Linked DNA regions of Actinopolymorpha singaporensis. The protein of the gene in region 2 interacts with the protein of the main gene of each other region in a pairwise test. Links are inferred from orthologs where the notes say so. Each region holds a gene or a part of one and is shown on either strand. Other genes may lie near its edges. The genes, in order: BLU27_RS02670 and dnaE.

Evidence for each region.
Region 1: the proteins of dnaE (region 2) and BLU27_RS02670 interact in binary tests that used the Escherichia coli proteins (3 or more experiments, as listed by UniProt). The link is inferred for Actinopolymorpha singaporensis from one-to-one orthologs.

The regions. Positions count from the first base shown.
Region 1 is NZ_LT629732.1:581,409-587,435, reverse strand. The notes cover bases 1,604-4,472. They hold BLU27_RS02670 (pyridoxal phosphate-dependent aminotransferase), read right to left. Parts: upstream 3,686-4,472; coding sequence 2,522-3,685; downstream 1,604-2,521. Other genes in these bases: BLU27_RS02660 (hypothetical protein), read left to right, coding at 3,891-4,469; BLU27_RS02675 (helix-turn-helix transcriptional regulator), read left to right, coding at 1,604-2,525. In the rest of the region: BLU27_RS02685 (maleylpyruvate isomerase family mycothiol-dependent enzyme), read right to left, coding at 55-786; BLU27_RS02680 (DUF3224 domain-containing protein), read right to left, coding at 825-1,331; more of BLU27_RS02675, read left to right, coding at 1,515-1,603; BLU27_RS02655 (SDR family NAD(P)-dependent oxidoreductase), read left to right, coding at 4,481-5,254; pyrE (orotate phosphoribosyltransferase), read left to right, coding at 5,318-5,863; BLU27_RS02645 (LemA family protein), read left to right, coding at 5,915-6,027. UniProt on the Escherichia coli protein: Shows aminotransferase activity with methionine and histidine as substrates, and to a lesser extent also with phenylalanine.
Region 2 is NZ_LT629732.1:5,263,862-5,271,099, forward strand. The notes cover bases 993-5,072. They hold dnaE (DNA polymerase III subunit alpha), read right to left. Parts: upstream 4,727-5,072; coding sequence 1,193-4,726; downstream 993-1,192. Other genes in these bases: BLU27_RS23590 (hypothetical protein), read right to left, coding at 993-1,124; BLU27_RS23600 (chorismate mutase), read right to left, coding at 4,935-5,072. In the rest of the region: BLU27_RS29315 (hypothetical protein), read left to right, coding at 1-455; more of BLU27_RS23590, read right to left, coding at 507-992; more of BLU27_RS23600, read right to left, coding at 5,073-5,264; BLU27_RS23605 (RluA family pseudouridine synthase), read right to left, coding at 5,322-6,281; lspA (signal peptidase II), read right to left, coding at 6,278-6,928; BLU27_RS31010 (TraR/DksA family transcriptional regulator), read right to left, coding at 6,901-7,238. UniProt on the Escherichia coli protein: DNA polymerase III is a complex, multichain enzyme responsible for most of the replicative synthesis in bacteria. This DNA polymerase also exhibits 3' to 5' exonuclease activity. The alpha chain is the DNA polymerase catalytic subunit.

The DNA.
Region 1 (6,027 bases), 4.7 Mb from region 2 along the record:
GACTCCACTCCTTCTCCGGTGTCCCGGACTTCGACTCGCCCGGCCCGGGCCGGACTACTCGCCCCGCAACGGAGTGTCGCGGTAGCTCCCGAACAGTGCCAGCGAGTCCAGCACCGGCTCGGGGTCACCGTCCCAGTCCATGGCGCGCACCTGGTCGCGGGTGCGCCGGCCACCGATCGTGCGGAGCAGGTCGTACGCCGACGCCCGCAGCGTGGCGACCGGCTCGCCCTCACCGATGATCCGTTGCTCCTCGTCGCCGATCACCAGCCGGAAGGCCGGCCCGCCCGACTGGCGCAGCCGCTGGTCGATCTGGTCCAGCGGCCTGTCCAGGCCGGCCCGCACACTCTGGTCCGAACGCGCACCGGGTCGCCCGAGGGCGCACCGCAGGTCCTGTTCGTGGGAGACGACCTCCGCGACGAGAACACCACCCATCGGCGAGGCGAGCAGGTCGCCGGCGCGCGCCCGGTGCCGCTCCCACTCCGCGAGCGACTCGGCCACGGCCTGCCCCTGGCGTTCGCGCACGGTCCGCTCCCCGAAGTCGTCGCCGTCGGCCACGTCGAACCGCCGGGCAAGAAAGTCGGCCAGCGCCCCCGCAAGGTGCGCGGCCAGCGCCTCGACGGTCCAGCCCGGGCAGGCGTCGACGGGCGTGCTCGGGTCGGCGTCGCGAAGCAGGGCCGCGGTCCGGGCCATGCAGGCGTCGTACAACTCGGCGGTGGACTGGCCGGCGGGCTGTTCGCCGGCGGGATCGTGCTGCGCTTCCGGCTCGGGCCGGACGGTGTCACTCATCGCGGGGCTCCTTTGCTCCGGCGGTCTGGCTGTCGGTTTCAGTGCTGCCGTTCGTCGAACGTGTGGTCGAATGTGTACACCACGGCACCGACACCCTGCTCGGCGACGAAGCTTCCCCGGCCGCGCAGACCGGCGAGTTCGCCGGTGGCCGACCCGGGCACGACGGTCCAGTCGGCGCGTACCGTCGTGCCGGCGAACGCGCCGTCGTGGGCGAGGACGAAGCTGCCCGTACGCCCGCCGACGGTGCCGGTCACCTTCTCGTAGCCGTGGTAGCGGCCGGCGCCCCACTGCCCCTCACCCGGCCCGTAGAACATCACGTGGTGAGCTGTGCCGGTGCCGTCGATCGCGCCGGTGAAGGTGTTGGTGGTGTACGCGTGCGCCACCCGCGGAGACTCCTCGTCCGGCTCGGGCCGGGTCTCCTCCCACGCCGTGGAGGCGAACGTGCCGCCCGGCTCGGTGCCGGCGCGCCGGTCGCCGGCCGCGCTCGCGGTAACGGTGGTCGCGCTCGGGGTGCTGGGCGCCGGAGCGTTCGAAGAGGCTGACATGGGTGGGTTCTCCCTGGTTCGTCGTTGATGCTCATGCCCATCGCCGGGCACGTGGCCAACCCTTGCCGGGATACCTGCCACGTACTGTCAGGTACGTACGAGAACATTCCAACGAACGCCCCGGGGACCGGACCGGAGTACGAAGCGCCCGAGCCCAGGACTCGAGGGATGGAAGGAGCGGAGGTGCGCGCCAGTCGACTGCTGTCCCTGCTGCTCCTGCTCCAGACCCGCGGCCGGATGACCGCGCCCGAGCTGGCCCGGGAGCTGGAGGTGTCGGTCCGCACCGTCTACCGCGACGTCGAGTCGCTGTCGGCCGCCGGCGTCCCGGTCTACGCCGACCGCGGCCCGGCCGGCGGCTACCAGCTGCTCGGCGGGTTCCGGACGAAGCTCACCGGGCTGACCGGCGACGAGGCGGAGTCGCTGTTCGCCGGCATCCCGGACGACGCGGCGGCAGAGCTCGGCCTCGGCTCGGTGCTCGCGGCCGCGCAGGTGAAGCTGCTGGCCGCGCTGCCGCCGGAGCTGCGCTCGCGCGCCGGCCGGATCCGGGAGCGGTTCCACCTGGACGCGCCGAACTGGTTCCGCGAGGTGGAACGGCCCGAGCACCTGGCGGCGCTGGCCGAGGCGGTGTGGAACCAGCAGCTGGTCGAGGCGCGCTACGAGCCGTGGGGCCGGGACGAGGTGACCCGCGCGCTGGAGCCGTACGGCCTGGTCCTCAAGACCGGAGTCTGGTACGTCGCGGCCCGCGTCGACGGCGCCTTCCGCAGCTACCGGGTCGGCCGGATCCGCGCGCTCACCCTGCGGCCGGACCGCTTCGAACGCGCCGCCGACTTCGACCTCGCCGCCTACTGGGCGGCCTGGGCCGAGGACTACCGCGCCCGGCTGTTCCGTTCCGAGGCCGTGGTCCGGCTGTCACCGCTGGCCCGCGACCTGGTGCCGTACTACCTCGGCCCGCACGCGGCCCGGGCGCTGCGTGAGACCGCCGGGCCGCCGGACGAGTACGGGTGGGTGCGCGCGACGCTGCCGATCGAGACGCCCACCCACGCGCGGATGGAGTTCTTCCGGTTCGGCCCGGACCTCGAGGTGCTGGAACCACCGGAGCTGCGGGACCTGATGGTGCGCAGTGCCGCCGAGGTCACCCGGCTGTACGCCGACGGCCCGAGGGAGCCCGTCGGCCCGGCCGCCGAGGATCCCTAGCGCGGACCGCCACGCAGGCCGGACCGCAGCCGCTCCACCGCCTCCGACAACACCTCGTCCCGCTTGCAGAACGCCCAGCGCACCAGGGGCCGCCCGGCCTGCTTGTCGTCGTAGAACACCTCGTGCGGGATGGCGACCACGCCGCAGCGTTCGGGCAGCATTCGGCAGAACTCCACGCCGTCGTCGTAGCCGAGCGGGCGTACGTCGGTGGTGACGAAGTAGGTCCCGCCGGGCACGAACACGTCCAGCCCGAGGGACGACAGCCCCTCGCTGAGCAGGTCGCGCTTCCCCTGCATGGAAGCCCGCAGGCCGTCGTAGTAGTCGTCACCGAACGCCAGCGCCTCGGCGACCGCCGGCTGGAACGGCCCGCCGGAGACGTAGGTGAGGAACTGCTTGGCGGTGCGCACCGCGGCCACCAGGGGCGGCGTGGCGCAGACCCAACCGATCTTCCAGCCGGTGACGGCGAACGTCTTCCCGGCGCTGGAGATGGTCACGGTCCGCTCACGCATTCCGGGGTACGTCGCGAGCGGGATGTGCGGCGCGCCGTCGTAGGACAGGTGCTCGTACACCTCGTCGGTCACCACCAGCAGGTCGCGCTCGACGGCGAGCTCGGCGATCGCGGCCAGCTCGTCCGCGGTGAGCACGGTCCCGGTCGGGTTGTGCGGTGAGTTGACCAGCAGCAGCTTGGTCCGCGAGGTGACCGCGGCGCGCAGCGCGTCGACGTCGAGCCGGAAGTCCGGCGCCCGCAACGTGACGGGTACGCGCCGACCCCCGGCCATCGCGATCCCGGCCGCGTAGGAGTCGTAGTAGGGCTCCAGCGCGACCACCTCGTCGCCGGGCTCGACCAGGGCCAGGAGCGCGGCCGCGATCGCCTCGGTCGCGCCGGCGGTGACGAGCACCTCGGTGTCGGGGTCGTACTCCAGGTCGTAGAAGCGGCGCTGGTGCGCGGACACCGCCTCGCGCAGGGCGGCGATGCCGATGCCCGGCGGGTACTGGTTGTGGTCACCGGACCTGATCGCGTCGACCGCGGCGTCCAGCATGCGCGTCGGGCCGTCGGTGTCGGGGAAGCCCTGGCCGAGGTTGATCGAGGAGGTTCGCAGCGCGAGCGCCGACATCTCTGCGAAGATCGTCGTTCCGAGACCCTGCAGGCGGGCGGCCATCCGTGGGTGCGTCACGGTGACCGACCTTACTGCCGGAAGCCGCCGCGCTCAGCCTGGAGCGGCCACCGGCAGCGCATCCGGCGGATGCGCGAGCGGGGCTCCGTCCGGGGTCGGTCGCGCGCCGCGACCGGCACCGATGGCATGGTGGCAGTCGGTAGGCGTACCCGCGTTGGCGAGGATGAGGACACACGACCAGGAGGTCCGCATGAGCGAGACGAACTCGGCCGGGCCCGGCACGTCCGGGACCTCCGGCACGTCCGGCAGGTCCGGGGCCTCCGGCATGTCCGGGATGCCACCGATGCCCGCGTGGCCTCGCGGCGAGGAGGACGCGCCCGCGCGGCCGGCCGAGCGTCCCCGCGTCGTCCAGCTCGCCGTCTACCTCATGTATCTCGGTGCCGCGCTGTCGGCGGTGTCGGCGATCGCGGTGTTCGGTTCCCGCGACCGGCTCGCCAACGACGCCCGCGAGATGCTCCGCGGGCAGAAGCAGCCGCTCACCCCCGACAAGATCGACGCGACCGTCAACACCAGCCTGACGTTGTACGTCGTGTTCGGCGTGCTGGCCGTGGCGCTGTGGATCCTGATGGCGGTGATGAACGGCAAGGGGCAGCCCCGGGCCCGGGTCGTCGCCACGGTCCTCGCGGTCGCGAACGTCTTCAACACCGTCCTGACCGGCCTTTCCATCGTGGGGCTCGCCCTCCTCCTCACCGGTACCGCGGCGGCCGTGATGCTGTGGCTGCCGGCCGCCCGCCCCTGGTTCACCACGACCCGGCGCCTGCGCGTCTGAGTCCGGAGACCATGCCTACCGCTCTCGTCACCGGACCCACCGCCGGCCTCGGCCGCGCCTACGCCGAGGCCTTCGCCGGTCGTGGCTTCGACCTCGTGCTCGTGGCCCGCGACCGGGCCAGGCTCGGATCTCTCGCCACCGAGCTTTCCGGCCGGTTCGGGGTGAACTGCGAGGTCCTCCCGGCCGACCTGGCCGACAAGGCCGACCTGCGTACGGTCGAGGAACGCCTGCGCACCGGCGAGCCGCCGGTCGACCTGCTGGTCAACAACGCCGGTTACGGACTGGGCGAAGGCTTCCTGGACAGCGGCTCCGACGACGAGGAACGCCTTCTCGACGTACTCGTCGTCGCGGTGCTGCGGCTCACCAAGGCGGCCCTGCCCGGCATGCTGGCGCGCCGTACCGGTGCGGTGATCAACGTCTCCAGCGTGGCCGGGTTCGCGCCGTACGGCACCTACGGCGCGGCGAAGGCCTGGGTCACGACGTTCACCGAGGGGGTCGCGAACGACCTGAGGGGCACCGGTGTGCGCGCGTTCGCGGTGTGCCCGGGCTACGTGCGTACGGAGTTCCACCAGCGGTCCGGCCTGCGCGTGCGGGGACTGCCGAACTTCATGTGGCTGACCCCACCCGAGGTCGTCGAGGCCACCCTGCGCCACCTGGACTCGGGCCGGGCCGGCCCGGTGGTGGTGCCGACGACCCGCTACCAGATGGTCGCCGGTGCCGCACGATACGCGCCGCGGCCGTTGGTGCGAGCCGCCGCCCGCGGCGTGCGGATGCGCCGGCGCTGACGCCTACTGCGCAGGGACAGGCCTCGCCGCCCGAGCCGCGGGACACGCCCTAAGCTTGCCGCCGTGCCCAGTGAGCGTTCGCAACTCCTCGACCAGATCACCTCCAAGGCGATCGTCCGCGAGACCGTCACGTTGTCGTCGGGGAAGACCGCCGACTACTACATCGACCTGCGCCGGATCACCCTCGACGGTGCTGCCGCGCCGCTGGTCGGACGGCAGATGCTGGAGCTCACCGGCGACCTCGACTTCGACGCCGTGGGCGGTCTGACGCTCGGCGCCGACCCGCTGGCCACCGCGATGCTGCACGCGGCGGCGGCGCAGGGCCGGCGGCTGGACGCTTTCGTCGTCCGCAAGGAGGAGAAGCGGCACGGCCTGCAGCGCCGGATCGAGGGACCTGACGTGGCCGGCCGGCGGGTGCTCGCGGTGGAGGACACCTCCACCACCGGCTCCTCGGTGCTCACCGCGGTGCAGGCGCTGCGCGAGGCGGGCGCCGAAGTGGTCGCGGTGGCGGTTCTCGCCGACCGGAGCACCGGTGCGCAGGCGAAGGTCGAGGCGGCCGGGCTGCCCTACCGGTACGTCTACGGACTCACCGACCTCGGCCTGGGGTAGTTAGCCCTACTGTCCCGGACGAGTCCGGCCCGCCGCTGAAACGAGGTCCTCGTGATCTGGATTGCCGCCGCCGTCGTCCTCGTCGTGCTGGTCGTCGCGGGCGGGGTGGTGTCCTACAACCGGTTCGTCAGCCAGCGCAACCTCGTCCAGGACTCCTGGCGGCA
Region 2 (7,238 bases):
GGGCCACCAGCACCACCGGCACCACCCGGGCCACCCGGACCGCCGCCATCCTGGCCACCGCCATCCTGACCACCGCCCTGTCCGCCGGCGGCGTACCCACCGGCAGCTCCGGCGGCCCCGGCCTGCTGGGCGTACGGGGCCTGCCGGGCCGGTCCGCCCGGACCGGGCTGGGGTGCCCGCGAAGGCTGCTGGCCGTACGGGGACTGCGGACCGTACTGCCCCGGCCGCGGCCCGTGCTGCCCCGGCTGCGGACCACGCGGCGGCTGCTGCCCATGCGGGCCCTGTTGCGGCGCCGGTGGTCGGCCGCCCGGTCGCCACTGAGGCGATGCCCCGCCTGCGCCGGGCGGGCCCGGACGGTCGGGATCGCGAGGTGGCGTGCGGTCGTCGGACATGAGGGCACCCCCGGAGGTGACGGAACCGAGGTCGCGGAACCGAGGCCGCGAAACCTTGGCTGAGCTTTGCAGACACGAAATCGGCCGAACTAAGTGGCCGATTCGGACGCAAAACTAGCGCATCGGCGCCTCGGGGGTCCGGCTCCGGTCGCGCTGGCTGTGGATAACCCGGGAGGGTTCGCCGTCCCGGCCAGAGCCCAGCCAGACAAGCGGGATGACGGGTGCCAGCGCGGCCAGCGGCCAGCTCACGAGCACGCCGTACGCGTGCAACGTGAGGGGTGCCGACAGCGCGGTGCCCGGCGAGGCGTGCGGATCCCAGGACCAGATCAGCGAGCCGTTGGCCACCAGGCTGCCGACGACGACCGCGGCCACCGCCGCAAGCACGCTGCCCACCAGGAGCCCGGCCACCGTGACCAGGCCGTGCCGCAGGAACAGCGTGGCCAGCACCGTACCGAGGACCAGGGAGGTGCCGGCGCCGAGCGCGGCGTACCAACCGTCCATCGAGACTAGGCGGGCGGCCTGCTCCTCGTCGTTCGGGAAGGGGCCTAGCTCGGTCATGGTCATCGCCACGTGCGGCGACGGGGCGGTCCACGCCCACACCAGCCCGGCGATCGCTCCCGCCGCGACCAGCACGACGGCGATCACCCAGAACGCCCGCGCGGCACCGGGCGCCCGGTCGGGCGGAGTCCGAGGGCCGGGAGGAGTCGCGTCAGCCGGGTACGTGGTGCTCACCGCCCCAGATCCTACGCACGCTCCCCCGGTGCCTGGTCGGGACTCGGCTCCCCGGCGTACCGGCGTTCTCAGGAACGGACACACCCCGGCCCGAGCAGTGCCTTGAGGTCACCCATCAGCGCCGTCGACGGCGTGACCCGCCAGCGGTCCTCCAGCCTCATCACCATCGTCTTGGTCTCCGACCTCAGGTGCAGGTGGATCTGGGTCATCCCCGGATGGGTGGAGAAGATCTCCTTGAGCCGGTCGACCACCGGCGGCGTGCACCGCTCGCGGGCCAGGGAGATCGCGAACGGCCCGGTCTGCTGGTCGCTGCTGATGTCGGGTACGGAGAGCTCCATCGCGATCAGCTGGGGCACGTCGTCACGCCGGTCCAGCCGGCCCTTCACCACCACCACGGCGTCCTCGGTGAGCTGCAGGGCGGTCAGCTGGTAGGTCGACGGGAAGAACATCACGTCGATGCCACCCTCGAGGTCCTCGAGAGTGACGATCGCCCACGCGTCGCCCCGCTTGGTCATCTTCCGGGTGATCGAGGTGATCAGCCCGCCGACGGTGACGATGGAGCCGTCGGGGCGGTCCTCGTCGGCGAGCAGCGTGCCGATGGTGCAGTCGGAGGCGTTCGTGAGGACGTGCTCGATGCCGAAGAGCGGGTGGTCGGAGACGTACAGCCCGAGCATCTCCCGCTCGTGCGCGAGCAGGGTCTGCTTGTCCCACTCCCCGATCTCGGGCACCTGGGGCGACATCAGCGCGGCCACGTCGGCCTGGTCGTCCCCGCCGAAGCCGAACAGCGAGTCCTGGCCGATCGCCTCCTGACGCTTCTGGTCGATGTAGTACTCCACCGCGTCCTCGTGCCAGGCCACCAGTGCCCGCCTGCGATGACCGAGCGAGTCGAACGCGCCCGCCTTGGACAGCGACTCCAGCACCCGCTTGTTGCACACGGTGGCGGGCACCTTGGCCATGAAGTCGCTCGCGTCGGCGAACCTGCCCTTCGCCTCGCGCGCGGCGATGATCGCCTCGACGACGTTGGCGCCGACGTTGCGGATCGCGGTCAGCCCGAACCGGATGTCGGTGCCGACCGGGGTGAAGTTGGCCGCGGACTCGTTGACGTCGGGTGGCAGCACCTTGATTCCCGAACGCCGGCAGGCGTTCAGGTAGATGGCCATCTTGTCCTTGTCGTCCTGGACCGACGTGAGGAGCGCGGCCATGTACTCGGCCGGGTAGTTGGCCTTGAGGTAGGCGGTCCAGTACGACACCAGGCCGTACGCGGCGGTGTGCGCCTTGTTGAACGCGTAGTCGGAGAAGGGGACGAGGATGTCCCACAGCGTCCTGACGGCCGCGTCGGAGTAGCCCCGGGCATGCATGCCCTCGCTGAAGGGCCCGAACTCCTTGTCCAGGACCTCCTTCTTCTTCTTTCCCATCGCCTTGCGGAGCAGGTCGGCCTGGCCGAGGGAGTAACCGGCCACCTTCTGGGCGAGCCGCTGCACCTGCTCCTGGTAGACGATCAGGCCGTACGTCGGGCCGAGGATCTCCTCGCAGGCCTCCTCCAGCTCGGGATGGATCGGCGTGATCTCCTGCTGGCCGTTCTTGCGGAGGGCGTAGTTGGTGTGGGAGTTCGCACCCATCGGCCCGGGCCGGTAGAGCGCGCTGGCCGCGGAGATGTCCTCGAAGTTGTCCGGCCGCATCAACCGGAGCAGCGAGCGCATCCCGGCGCCGTCCATCTGGAAGATGCCGAGCGTGTCGCCGCGGCTCAGCAGCTCATACGTCGCCTTGTCGTCCAGCGGGAGCCTGAGCAGGTCGATCCGCTCGCCGCGGCTCATCTCGATGTTGCGGACCGCGTCGTCCATGATGGTGAGGTTGCGCAGCCCGAGGAAGTCCATCTTCAGCAGGCCGAGCGTCTCGCAGGTCGGGTAGTCGAACTGCGTGATCACCGCACCGTCGGCCTCGCGCTTCATCAGCGGCACGTGGTCGGCCAGCGGCTCGGCCGACATGATCACGCCCGCCGCGTGCACGCCGGTCTGGCGGATCAGGCCCTCCAGGCCCTTCGCGGTGTCGATGACCTTCTTGACGTCGTGGTCCTGCTCGTAGAGAGCGCGGACCTCCCCCGCCTCGCTGTGCCTGGGGTGGCTCGAGTCGAAGATCCCGGTGAGCGGGATGTCCTTGCCCATCACCGCCGGCGGCATCGCCTTGGTGATCTTGTCGCCGAGCGCGTACGGATAGCCGAGGACGCGGGAGGAGTCCTTGATCGCGGCCTTCGCCTTGATCGTTCCGAAGGTGGCGATCTGGGCGACCTTGTCCTCGCCGTACTTCTCGGTGACGTAGCGGATCACCTCGCCCCGCCGACGCTCGTCGAAGTCGATGTCGATGTCGGGCATCGAGACGCGTTCGGGGTTGAGGAACCGCTCGAACAGCAGGCCGTGCCGGAGCGGGTCGACGTCGGTGATGCCGAGGGCGTACGCCACCAGGCTGCCCGCAGCCGAACCACGGCCCGGGCCCACCGCGATGCCGTTGTTCTTCGCCCACATGATGAAGTCCGCGACGACCAGGAAGTACGACGGGAACCCCATCTGCATGATGATCCCGAGCTCGTACTCCACCTGCTTGCGGTAGGTCTCGTCGTACCCTTCGGTGAACCGGCGGTCCATGCCCCGCCAGGTCTCCTCCCGCAGCCACGACTCCTCGGTGTGGCCCTCGGGGATGTCGAACCGCGGCATGAGGTTCTTGAACTCGAACATCCCCGCCGTGTCCACCCGCTCCGCGATCGCGAGGGTGGTACGGCAGCCGGCCTGCCAGGCCTCGGAGTCGTCCAGCGCCCGCATCTCCTCCGCGGACTTCAGGTAGTAGCCCGAACCCTCGAACTGGAACGTCGGCGCGGCCAGCGTGGACGCGGTCTGCACGCACAGCAGCGCGGCGTGTGCGGACGCCTCGTGCTCGTAGGTGTAGTGGGAGTCGTTGGTGACGACGTACTGCAGGCCGAGCTCGCCCGCGATCTTCTCCAGGCCGGCCCGCGCCCGCTTGTCGATGTCGATGCCGTGGTCCATCAACTCGACGAAGAAGTTCTCCCGGCCGAAGATGTCGCCGAAGTCGGCCGCGGCGTCCAGCGCCTCCTTCTCCTGGCCGAGCCGGATGCGGGTGGAGATCTCCCCCGACGGGCAGCCGGTGGTGGCCATCAGGCCCTGGCTGTACTCCGCGAGCAGTTCGCGGTCGATCCGGGGCTTGCGGAAGAAGCCCTCCATCGACGCCCTGGTCTGCAGCTTGAACAGGTTGTGCAGGCCGACCGCGTCCCGCGCCCAGATGGTCATGTGGGTGAACGCGCCGCCACCGGAGACGTCGTCGCCCTTCTGGTGCTGCTGGCCCCAGCGGACCGGCGCCTTGTGGTAGCGGGAGGTCGGGGCGACATAGGCCTCCAGGCCGATGATCGGCGTGATCCCCGCCGCCGTCGCCCGCGTGTAGAAGTCGTACGCCCCGTGCAGGTTGCCGTGGTCGGTGATCGCGACGGCCGGCATCTGGAGCCGCTGCGCCTCGGCGAACATGTCCTTGAGCTTCGCCGCGCCGTCGAGCATGGAGTACTCGGTGTGGACGTGCAGGTGGACGAACGAGTCCGACATCAGGGAGAAGCGCCTCCTGTCTGCGCCGACGCCGAAGGCGTTGGGCGCCGGCCGGGGGAAGGGCGGCGGCGCTTCGCCAACAAGTGAGAGTCCGACTCTATTGCCCTTGCACGTAAGGGCAACGGCGCCCCGCCGACGAGTTCGTGATCAACCTTTGCTAGCGGCGGAACTGGCCGCTGGTTGGCCGTTGGCAGCCCGCCGATGGTGATCAACGGGTGGTCGCGGCGCCACGCTCGGCGAGGTCGAGGGACTCCTCGATCACCGCGGTCATGATCCGGCGGAGGCGCTCCGCGCCCAGCCTGGGTGCCCGCCGGGCCATGCCGGCGACGATCTCCGCCTCCCGGTCCGGGTCGCGGCCGGCGGTTCCGCCGACCGGCTTGAGGAGCTGGACCTGCTCGGTCAGCCCTGCGCGGTACTCGAGCAGGGCGGCCAGGGCGGCGTCCACCTCGTCGATCGCGGCCCGGGCCTCGGGCAGCGACGCCGGCAGGGGGCGGGCGGTCAGCGCGGCGACCGGTTGGTCCATCACGGGTCGGTGCACTCGTCCACGCTACGTAGCGTGCTGTACGGCGTTCAACATGGCGAGACGATCGTCTCGTCACCTGGAACGTTCGGAGTCGTCGCGGGCACGCTCCAGCGCCTGGGCGAGATCGTCGGGGTACGGCGACTCGAACGTCACCCGCTCCCCCGTCCCCGGGTGCTCGAACCCCAGGCTCGCCGCGTGCAGCCACTGCCGGGTGAGCCCCAGCCGGCCGGCCAGCACCGGGTCCGCGCCATAGGTCAGGTCACCTACACACGGATGCCGGATCGCGCTCATGTGCACCCGGATCTGGTGGGTACGCCCGGTCTCCAGGTGCACCTCCAGCAGGGACGCGTGCCGCAGCGCCTCCAGCGTCTCGTAGTGGGTCACCGACGGCTTGCCGTGAGCGACGACCGCCCACTTGTAGTCGTGGGTGGGGTGCCGGTCGATCGGCGCGTCCACCGTGCCGCGACTCGGGTCCGGATGGCCCTGGACCAGCGCGTGGTAGATCTTCTCCACCTCGCGTTCCTTGAACGCCCGCTTCAGGACGGTGTAGGCGTGTTCGGACTTCGCCACCACCATCAGGCCGCTGGTGCCCACGTCGAGCCGGTGCACCACACCCTGGCGTTCGGCGGCGCCCGACGTGGTGATCCGGAAACCGGCGGCGGCCAGGTGACCGATCACGGTCGGCCCCCGCCACCCCGGGCTGGGATGCGCCGCCACGCCGATCGGCTTGTCGACCACCACGATGTCCGCGTCGTCGTGGACGACTCGCATTCCCTCCACCCGGACGGGAGCGATCGGCTCCTGCGGGCGGGGAAGCTCGACCTCCAGCCAGGCGCCCGCACTCACCCGCTCCGACTTGGGCACCGCCTCGCCGTCGACTCGGACCAGGCCGTTCTCGACGAGTTCGGCGGCCTTGGTCCTGGACAGCCCGAAGAGCCGGCCCAGGGCCGCGTCCAGGCGCTCACCCTCCAGGCCCTCCGGCACCGGCAGCCCGCGCCGGTCCGCCGCTCCGGTGGCGGCCGTCACGCTCACTCCGCCTCCCTCAGCGCCGGCTCGTCGACGGCCGTCCCGGTGGTGCGTGGTGGCTCGTGCGCCTGCCGGGCGCTGCCGTCGGGCTTCTGCGACTCGGGCCGGCGGCGGCCGGACTCCTCGACGGTGCCGTCCCAGCGGCGACCCCGCATCGCCAGCACGATGATCAGCGCGGCGGCGGTGCAGATCGAGGCGTCGGCCACGTTGAACACCGGCCAGTGCGGCAGTGCCAGGAAGTCGACCACGTGGCCGCGCAGGAAACCCGGCTCCCGGAAGATCCGGTCGGAGAGGTTGCCGAACGCCCCACCCAGCAGAAGTCCGAGCGCGATCGCCCACGGAGTGCTCCGGAGCGTGCGGGACAGCCGGAGTACGACGACCACGACGGCCAGCGCCACCAGGGACAGGATGATCGTGTAGCCCTCGGCCAGGCCGAAGGCGGCTCCGGAGTTACGGACCAGCACCAGGGTCAGCAACCCACCGGCCAGGCGGATGGGTTCCCGGTCGGCGAGCTGGGACATGGCGACGATCTTGGTCACGACGTCGACGGCCAGTACGGCGCACGCCACCGCGGCGAAGAGCCCGAGCTGGCGGCGCCGAAGGCGGCGATCTGTGTCGGCGTCGTTCAGCGACGCTCTTCCCTCTGTTTGCATGACACGCACAGTGTCGCACGAGGGAACGCCAGCAACCGAGCCTTGCCGATGGGTTGGCCGCAGCCCTCGCACACGCCGTACGTGCCGTCGTCGATTCTGGCCAGCGCCCGGCGGGTCTGGGCGAGCATGTCCCTGGTGTTGTTGGCGAGCGAGATCTCGTGCTCGCGTTCGAAGGTCTTCGACCCGGTGTCGGCCTCGTCGTCACCGGCGCCGTCCCCGCTGTCGCGCAGCAGGTCGGCGATGTCGTCGGCGGCGGAGTGCAGCTCCTCCTCCAGGCGGGCGACGTCGCCGGTCAGCTCCTGGTAGACGC